2 regions of the Faecalibacterium sp. An58 genome follow, and region 1 is predicted to be linked to the other one. Evidence: riboswitches for the same ligand, from Rfam matches in the RefSeq annotation. Region 1 holds a riboswitch; the other holds the start of a gene.
The links. A riboswitch is a leader RNA that binds a small molecule or an ion and turns the genes downstream of it on or off. The one in region 1 is predicted to bind FMN.

Region 1 (4,811 bases):
ACGTTCTCCAGACTGCCAACATGACCCCCGAGCAGGTGGGGGCGGCCGCCCTGGAGTGGGCCGTCCGCTGGAGCCGCTGAACAGCCAAAACAGACGGGACGCCGTCTCCGGCATGGTACCGGGGGCGGCGTCCCGTTTTTGGAAAGGGAGTTCAGGCGTCGGCCTGCTTGTAATTCTGATAGCCCCTGGCGGGTTTTTCCAGGGTGGGCCAGAGCCGGTCTGCCGCTTCCTGCCAGTCGGCGGCATACTGCCGGCATTTGGCGCACAGATGCTCCACGCTTTCCGGGGAGGCCAGGTCGGTGTTATGGGCGCCGGTCCTGTGGACCATCTCCTCCAGCAGCTGGGGATTCTCCAGCATGGGGCAGGGGCGCAGGTGGTTTTGGTTGAAAGGCTGGCCCTCCCGGTAGGCCATGAACAGGGGGCTGCGCAGGATCTCCAGGAGGGAGCTGTCGTGGATGTTGGCGTTGGAATAATGGATAAAGACGCAGGGCTCCGCGTCCCCCGCCGAGTTGATGTGGAAGTAGTTCCTGCCGCCGGCGATGCATCCGCCCACATACTGGCCGTCGTTCTGGAAGTCCATGGGGAAAAACGCGATGGGGCTGTCCTTCGAGCGCAGGTAGCGGATGCGGCGGATCATGTATTCCCGCTGCTCCACCGTGGGCAGCAGGCCGGGCGCAGCATCGCTGCCCACCGGCATATAATGGAAATAAAAGCCGAACCTGGCCCCCTTTGCGGCGATCATCTCCAGAAAACTGTCGCTGGTCACCGCCTCCACATTGGCGCGGGTGTAGCAGATGGAGGTGCCAAAGGGAATGCCGTGCTGCTTGAGCAGATCCATGGCCCGCATGACGGCGGCGTAGTGGCCGCCGCCCCGGCGGGCGTCGTTGGTCTCGGGGGTGCCCTCGATGGAGAGCATGGGGATGATGTTGCCCAGCCTGGTCAGCTGGTTGCAGAAGGCTTCATCGATCAGGGTGGAGTTGGTGTAGATGGCAAACTCGGCGTCGCTGTGCTTTTCCGCCAGCCGTATGATGTCCGCCTTGCGCACCAGAGGCTCTCCCCCTGTGAGCATATACAGATACACCCCCAGCTCTTTGCCCTGGGTGAGGATCTTGTCCATATCCTCAAACGAAAGGTTGCTGCGTCCGCCGTAAGTGCCGGCCCAGCAGCCCTCGCAGTGCATATTGCAGGCCGACGTGGGGTCGAACAGGATCAGCCAGGGAATGTTGCACTGGTACAGTTCCCGGTTTTTGCGGATGCTCCTGGTTCCCCGCAGAAAGGCTTCGAACCCCAGGTTGAGGGCGGTCACCCGGGCCACATGGGGGTCCGTCTCGTCCAGCACTCGGTCGATGTAGCGCACCCATTTGTTGTCCGGGTCGCTGAGGGCGGCCCGGGCCTTGTCGTAACTTTCTTCCGGCAGACCGTCCCCCCAGAACTGGCGGGCCCAGTCCACCATCTGCAGGTAGGCTTTCTGCCTGTCTTTGGCGGCATAGCCCAGGGCCATGTCGATGAGGGTCCCGGCGGCGGCGCGCTGCATCTTGTGGGAAAGCGTGTTGATCGCGGTAGTCATCCTACTGCCTCCTCTGTCTGTTTTCTACTCCATTTTTATGCGTAACGGGGATGCACACAGTATAGGCGCAGAGGGTCGGGAACTTCCATGAACAAAAAAGCCGCCGTGATGCTTTTTGCATCACAGCGGCCTACTTGATTCAAACCGGTTCACCCTTCTTCCCGAAGAAATGTTTCGATCACCCGATCGATGCTGCACAGGCACAGCCTGTCGGTGCGGCGGGCCAGGGCCTCCGGCTCTTCCTTCAGGCCGCTGTCGGCCCACTCCAGGATGATGCCGGTGATGGCATGGGCATAAAAGCTCACGATGAAGTCCCGGTCCTCCTGGCTCAGATCCCTGCCGCCAGGCATCTCGTCCAGCACCCCGTTCAGCAGCCGGCACATGGCCTTGCACAGATACCGGTCCAGCGTCTGCCGGTCCACCGACCGGCAGACATTCAGGATCATCTGCCGGTTTTTGCGCAGCTCCTGCAAAATGGCCAGAAAACCGTCCCGCCAGTCCTGGGCGGACATCCTGCCGCTCAGCAGGCGCGCCGCATCCTCTTCAAAGGTCCAGTTGGCCAGGTCGTAGATATCATGGAAATGATAGTAAAAGGTCATCCGGTTGACCCCGCAGTGCTGGGTGATGTCACTGATGGTGATTTTATGGAAGGGTTTTTGCAGCAGCAGCTCCTTGAGCGACGCCGCCAGGGCCCGCTTTGTCGTCTGCGCCATCCCGATCACGCTCCTTTCCGCCATGCTTGGCATGGCAACTCTTTCCCACACAGACAGGCGCACTGCCCATCCAAGCGCAGTATAGCGCAAAAATGTAACGAAAGTTTTATCATTTCTCAAAAAAAACAAAAAAGTCCCGCCGGCATTAAGACCGGCGGGGCGCTTTGGTTCAAAACGGAACGGCCAGGGACCGGCTCAGCGGCGGCCGTGCAGGATGGGAGACAGGGGCTTGTAGATCAGCATGCACAGCGCTGCATCCAGCAGGCCCTTGGCCAGGGTCCAGGGCATATTGAAGATGACCAGGCACTTGATCAGGCTGTCCGCCGAGGGCAGGATGGCCTGGTACATCCCCAGGATGGTCTCCATCGGCATACCGTACAGCACCACATAGGCAGGATAGGTCAGGAAATAGTTCAGGGGGACGCTGATCACCGCCATGGCCAGCGAGCCCAGCACGGCGCCCAGCACGGCGCCGGCGCGGGTCTTGCGGCGCTGGTACACAAAGCCGGCCACAAAGGCGAACACGGCGCCGAACAGGAAGTTGCACAGCTCGCCCACGCCATTGGTGGAGGAAGCCAGCAGCAGGTGGATCAGGTTCTTCAGCAGGCTGATCAGCACGCCGTACACCGGGCCCAGTGCAAAGGCGCCCAGCAGCTCAGGCAGGTCGGAAAAGTCCATCTGCACAAAAGAGGGCATGATCATGGGGATGGGGAAATCCAAAAACATCAGCACGAAAGCCACGGCGGACAGCATGGCTGTCACCGTCAGCTTGCGGATGCGGTCCCGGTCGCCGGTGCGGATGGGTGTGGTCTGTGTGTTTGCTTGCATTGTCGTTACCTCCCCGGGGCAGCGCCCCGATCAAAAATAGTGGGGAAAGCTCCTTTCCGGAAGATAAACAGAAAACGCCCTGTCCTACCAAAATGGTACAACAGGGCGCAATGACAAGTCAAAAATCAACTGTTCATCGTCTCTTCCATCCAGACTATACTGTCGGCCCCGGAATCACACCGGGTCAGCACTTTGCAGCAAAGTGGTCGCGGGCTCTACCGCCGGTGGGGAATCTCACCCCGCCCCGAAACGAACTTTCTGCCCATAGTATAGCATAAAGCTGGGAAAAAGCAAGAGGGAAAACGGAAGTCATACTTTTCCCCGGCAGGGGTTTGCCTGCGGGGCCGATCTATGCTAGAATAAAGGGGCTGAATTTGTCCCATCCGCCCGAACCAACCCTCAAAGAAAGGAACCATCATGCTTTTTCAGATACAAGACCTGAGCTTTTCCCTGGGGGGCGCCCTTTTGCTGGAAGGCCTTCCCGCCTTTGCGGCCCGGTGCGCCTGCGCCGTCCTGCTGGCGCTGGCGGGATGGCTGGTCAGTCGCTGGCTGTCCCGGTGGCTGTTCCCCCGGCTGCTCCACATCCACTGGCCCTCCCGGGCCGTGAGCATCCTGCTGGGCAGCTTCGTCCGGCCTGCGGCCTATGCCGCCCTCCTCACCGGGCTGTATCTGGGCCTTGTCTCCCTGCCCTGGGGCACGGTGCCCGCCCGCCCGCTGTTTTTGACGCTTTACCGGTTTTTCTGCATCCTGCTGCTGAGCTGGGGCCTGTACGGCGCCTCCGAGCTGACCAGCCTGCTGCTCACCACCTCCCGGGATGAGATCCGCACCAGCAAGACGCTGCAGAACGTCCTGGTGAAAGTCTACAAAGTAGTGATCATCCTTTTGGGCATCCTGATGGCTGCCCAGGAGCTGGGCCTGCCGGTGTCGGGCATCATCACCAGCGCCGGCCTCTTTGGCCTGACCATCTCCCTGGCCGCCCAGGACACCGCCAGCAACCTGTTCGGCGGGCTGATGATCCTCATCGAGCGCCCCTTCCAGATCGGCGACTGGATCGTCGTGGGGGACATCGAGGGCACGGTGGAGGACATCAGTTTCCGCTCCACCCGGGTGCGGGCCCTGGACAACTCCCTCTATATCCTCACCAACAGCAACGTCTGCGGCTCCACCGTCAACAACGGCACCGAGCGGACCAAGCGGCTGTATCGCTTCACTTTGGGGGTGGAGTACAGCGCCACCCGCGCCCAGCTGGAAAAGCTGATGGAGGACCTGCGGGCCATGCTCAAGGCCAGCCCCTACACCTACGAGGATTCGGTGATCGTGGAGGTCAGCGGATTCGGGGCCTCCAGCATCGACCTGCTGGTCTCGGCCTATGTGCGCACCCCCGACGCCGGCACCTTCTACCGGATGCGCAACGACCTGAACCTGGATCTGATGGATGTGGTGCGGGCCGACGGGCTGGATTTCGCTTTCCCCTCCACCAGCGTGTATATCAAGCCGGTGGAAAACAAAAACTGAACCTGAAAGGAGGACCTGCGCTATGGAGATCGAACGCAAATGGATGGTGGAGGGCTGGCCCGACGGCCTGCCCCTGGTAGAGGAGTTCCGGATGCGGCAGGGCTATATCAGCGTACAGCCCACCGTCCGGATCCGGGAGGAGGCCAAGACCGGCGGCCCCACCCGCTATATCCTCTGCTTCAAGTCGG
Region 2 (4,811 bases), on a different contig from region 1:
TTTCTTTCTCAAAAATGCAGAGACCCCAGCACAGGCTTGTGAAGGGGTCCCTGCATTTTGTTTTGGCGGCGCACAGGGGTGAGCGGAGCGGCGGTTTTACTGAGCGGGATAGAATCTATACCCATACCCAATCACTGTTTTGATATATTCATGTTCTTTGGCATATGGCTTCAATTTTTTCCTTATCTGGAAGATCGTGTTTTCTACCGCGTGCAAATGATCGTTGGCAGGTTCGCGCCAAATCTTTTGGTAGATCTCCTCCTTTGTAAAGGTAGTTTGAGGGAATGCATACAGCAAATAAAGCACCCCAAATTCATTGACCGACAGGTATATTTCCTGTCCGCCCAGCATGGCACAATGTCTTTTTACATCCATATATAAGGCGCAGTTTATCTGGTCCAAGCCCCAGTATTTTCTTGCCAGGAATCGGTCCGCTTGCACTTGTTCCATCAGTGCAGATAAATCATCAAATTTTCTGACTTCTCTCAGTTTTTCATACAGGCAGACCGTTACAGCACATCCGTATATATCATTGTCAAAATCCAAGATGTGCGTCTCGATCGAAATGTTTTTGTCGTTGTCAAGCGTGGGTCGTGTTCCGATATGGGTAACACCATAATATGTATGGCAGTTCAACAAAACTTTCGACACATATACGCCAGTTTCAAGTGCGGTATCGTGCCCTTCCATTTGCAGGTTGGCAGTAGGCGTGCCGACGTGTTTTCCAATTCCCCTGCCATGCACGACGACGCCTGTTATCGTATAAACAGCTTCCCTATCTTTCTTTTCCTTCATGGCTTTCCTCATATCATGCCCTTCATGGACAAGATAACCAAAACGCAAGTAACAATCGTCAGCACTGCAAGTAAAATCAGCCCGTTTCGTTTTTGATGGACCGTCTCTTTTTCTGCTGCAACATAGCCGCTTTTTCTCAAAGCAGTAACGACCGGTTTATACAGCAAAAATGTTATGGCCGCGTTCAACACACTTTTCAGTAAATTGAACGGAAGAAATACCGGAAGAAGCAATTTTGCGACCGCCTCTCTTGGGTATCCCATATAAATCGGTGTAACGAGATAATTCCACAGCATCATGACCGACACCATAGCTGCGCACCCGATAAAAAGACCGATCACTGCGCCGTATAGAGTTCGTTTTTTCTTGTAAATGACAGAAGCAGTACAGGCAAAAGAAAGGGTTTGAACAATATTCATGATGCATCCCAAGATACCTGTGTCGCTGACCGTTATCATCTCAATCACTGCCACAAGAACCGATACGATACAAGCCGTCATTGGTCCCCAAATCAGCCCGCCCAAAGTAACGACAACGTCCGACGGATCGTATCGCAAAAACAGCACAACGGGGATTCTCCCCACAGCTACGATCACATAGGTAATCGCACACAGCATACCGACTGCCGTGATCTTTTTTGTTTTACCATTCATATAAACTTCCTCCCTCACAAAAACAGCACCCAAAAGGAAATGCCTTTCGGGTGTCAAACCATTGATAGAACGCAAAACATTGCGCTTCTGTTTCGCGAGTCCTATGCATCTTCTTTGATCCAGACTGTACTGTTGGTTTTGGACTCGCACCAAATCATGCGCTTTCACGCTCGCGGACTTTACCGCCAATCGGGAATTTCACCCTGCCCCGAAGACATTTCTATTCAGTTGTACATTCCAAGAATATCTCTTATGCCGGACTCCTGCAATAGCTTGCGCGGATTTCGGAAACATTTCGGAAGCCCATATAGCCTGACACCGCAATGGCAGCAAAAAGCCCGCCGGCAGATTGCCGGCGGGCTTTTTGCGTCTTGTGGCGTCCTCGGGCAGATTCGAACTGCCGGCCCCTCGCTTAGGAGGCGAGTGCTCTATCCAGCTGAGCTACGAAGACAAAGTCGCTGTTTATTACAATAAAACGAGTGTCCTTGCAGCTGACGCTGCAAGAGCACCCGTTGTGGTGCGAGGGAAGGGATTTGAACCCTCAAGGTTACCCACACGCACCTCAAACGTGCGCGTCTGCCAGTTCCGCCACCCTCGCATATCTGTCTTGCGGTGCTGTCAAAGCACCGTGCGCTGAACTGCTTGATTATAATATCACACCGCCGGCGCAAAGTCAAGGCGTGAAAGCGATTTTATAGGCTTTCATAGAATTTTCTTTCCTTCATATCCTGATACTGGATCTTTTTATAAGGAGGCTTTTGGTATGCAGTTTTCATTTGCCAAAGGGCGTTTTGCGGCGTGCTGCCTTCTTCTGGGCGCCGTCTGTGCAGCAGCAGGGTTTGCCCTGGGCGCGGCGCTGTCGGCGCGTTCCTCTGCCGGGAAGACCCCGGCGCCCAGTGTCCGCCTTCTTCCCGCAGCCATCTCTCAGCCGTCGCCGCCGCAAAGCCAGCCCCTGCCCCAGCGCCTGGTCTGCCTGACCTTCGATGACGGCCCCAGCCGCACCACCCCCGCCGTACTGGAGGCTCTGGCTGCGGAAGGAGTGCCCGCCACCTTTTTTGTAGTGGCCAGCGAATCCAACGAATCGTACCTGCCCCTGGTGCAGCAGGCCCAGCAGGCGGGTCATGAGATCGCCCTGCATTCCGCCTCCCATAAGTACAGCGACATCTACCGCAGTGCCGACGCCTTTTGGGCCGACATCGAGTTGCTGCGTCAGCGCCTGGCCCCCTATGTGGACGCCGAAGAACTCCGCTGCCTGCGGTTCCCTGGGGGCAGCACCAACACGGTCAGCCACAAATACGGCGGCAGCGGCATCATGCAGCAGCTCAAGGAGCAGGCCGAGCAGCAGGGCCTGCGCTGGGTGGATTGGAACGTCTGTGCCGAAGATGCCACCGGCCAAAAGCTCTCGGCCGACGCAGTCTGCCGCAATGTGACCGAGGGCAGCCAGGGGCTGGACCGGTGTGTGGTTTTGATGCACGATTCGGCCACCACGGCCACCACCGCCCAGGCGCTGCCCGCTATCATCCGCTGGTACAAGGAAAACGGCTATACCTTCTGCACCGTATCCCAGCTGTACAGCAGAACCGGCTGAAAGGAGCTGCATCCGCCCGCCGCCCTCCCCCTGCAGCGCAAAGAACGCCGGACTGCCCACAGACAGCCCGGCGTTCTTTGCTGCTATGTCTTTCTGGCAGAAGGGCGTTACCGGTCCATCCTAAGCCAGGATGGCCCACAGCCCCAGCAGCACCGCCAAAAAGAGCAGATTGGACAAGGTGAACAGGGCAAAATAACGCCCCTTCCCTGCCGGCTCCTCCCGGGCGATCTGCCGGTAGGAGATCAGGCTGGCCATCGACGCGATGAGGGTACCCAGACCGCCCAGGTTGGTGCCGATGATAAGGGCCTGCACATCCTGGGTAAAACCGGACAGCAGCAGCGCCGCCGGCACATTGCTGGTGACCTGGGAGGCCAGTACCGCCACCAGCACCTCCCGTCCGGCGATGATCTGCCGCAGCCAGTCCGAAAAAGCCTCCACCCGGCCCAGGTTTCCGATAAAGATAAAAAATGCCACAAAGGTCAGCAGCAGGGAGTAATCCACCCGGCCCAACGTGGCCCGGTCCGCCAGCAGCGTGGCCGCCAGCACCGCTCCAAACGCCACCGGATAGGGCAGCACCCGCACCACCGCCAGCAGGCAGACCACGAACAGGGCCGCATCCATCCAGATGATCCGCCCGTCCGCTGCAACGCTCTGCTGCGGGGCCAGGAAGGGGCCGCCGGTCCCCTTGCGGACCGGGCTGCCGCCCCGGCAGAGCCACACCGCCCAGCCGGCCAGCAGCGCCAGCGAGGCCAGCGTATAGGGCAGCATCAGGGCCACAAAGGCGCCCATCCCCATGCCGCTGCGGCCATACAGATAGAGGTTCTGGGGGTTGCCGATGGGGGTCAGCATACTGCCCAGGTTGGCCGCGATGGTCTGCATACACACCACCGGCAGGATCAGTTTTTCCCGCGCCTCGGCGCCCAGACTGTTCAGGACCACAAAGGTAAAGGGCACGAAGGTGAGCAGCGACACATCATTGGTGATGAACATACTGCCAAAAAAGCACAGTCCCACCAACACCAGGACCAGCTGCAGAGTGCTGCCTGTCAGGGCCAGCAGGGCCCGGCCCATCCGGTCAAAGATCCCCTGCTGCCGCAGCCCGGCCATCACGGTCATCAACGAAAAGAGGATGGCCAGGGTACGGAAGTCGATGTAGCCGAGATACGCCCCATCCGGGGGTACAAAAAAGGCCGAGAGCAGTGCCAGGACCGCCGCCACCGAAAGGACGGCCTCCTGTTTGATGAATCGTATCAACTTTGTCATGGTTCCCACCCGCAAAAGGGAGCGGCACTGACCGCGCCGCTCCCCCGTTTTGTTGAACTTTTACTGCTTTGCCGCAAGGAAGGTGCTGAAAGCGCGGTAAGCCATGTACAGGTCGTTCTTGCTGACCACCTCGAAGGGCGAGTGCATGGACAGCACAGGCACGCCGATATCCACCACGGCGATCCCCTGGTGGGCCACTTCGGTGGCCACCGTGCCGCCGCCGCCCAGGTCGATGCGGCCCAGCTCGCCGATCTGCCAGGCCACGTCGGCCTGGTCCATCATCCGGGTCAGGTAACCCATCTGCTCGGCGGTGGCGTCGTTGGCGCCGCTCTTGCCGCGGCTGCCGGTGTACTTGAAGAAGGCCACGCCCCGGCCGGCATAGGTGCCGTTCTGGGGCTCAAAGGCGCTGGACCAGGTGGGGTCGTAGGCGGCAGTGACGTCCGCCGACAGGCACAGGCTGTTGCGGAAGGCACGGATCTCATCGGCCCCCTGCATCCGGCACAGCTGGCGCA

Region 2: it holds a riboswitch for FMN, as region 1 does, so the genes downstream of both, B5G12_RS07600 (ECF transporter S component) here and B5G12_RS00610 (ECF transporter S component) in region 1, are expected to answer to the same signal.

The regions. Positions count from the first base shown of each region.
Region 1 covers NZ_NFHX01000001.1:114,837-119,647, reverse strand. Annotated here, with positions in the region: gene B5G12_RS00625 (AAA family ATPase) at 1-80, shown strand, start outside; gene B5G12_RS00620 (radical SAM/SPASM domain-containing protein) at 152-1,567, opposite strand; gene B5G12_RS00615 (TetR/AcrR family transcriptional regulator) at 1,717-2,280, opposite strand; gene B5G12_RS00610 (ECF transporter S component) at 2,476-3,108, opposite strand; FMN riboswitch at 3,242-3,364, opposite strand; gene B5G12_RS00605 (mechanosensitive ion channel family protein) at 3,526-4,623, shown strand; gene B5G12_RS00600 (CYTH domain-containing protein) at 4,646-4,811, shown strand, end outside.
Region 2 covers NZ_NFHX01000009.1:28,102-32,912, forward strand. Annotated here, with positions in the region: gene B5G12_RS07595 (riboflavin kinase) at 97-795, opposite strand; gene B5G12_RS07600 (ECF transporter S component) at 804-1,523, opposite strand; FMN riboswitch at 1,552-1,668, opposite strand; tRNA gene B5G12_RS07605 (tRNA-Arg) at 1,823-1,899, opposite strand; tRNA gene B5G12_RS07610 (tRNA-Leu) at 1,964-2,046, opposite strand; gene B5G12_RS07615 (polysaccharide deacetylase family protein) at 2,212-3,036, shown strand; gene B5G12_RS07620 (SLC13 family permease) at 3,157-4,299, opposite strand; gene B5G12_RS07625 (aminopeptidase) at 4,360-4,811, opposite strand, start outside.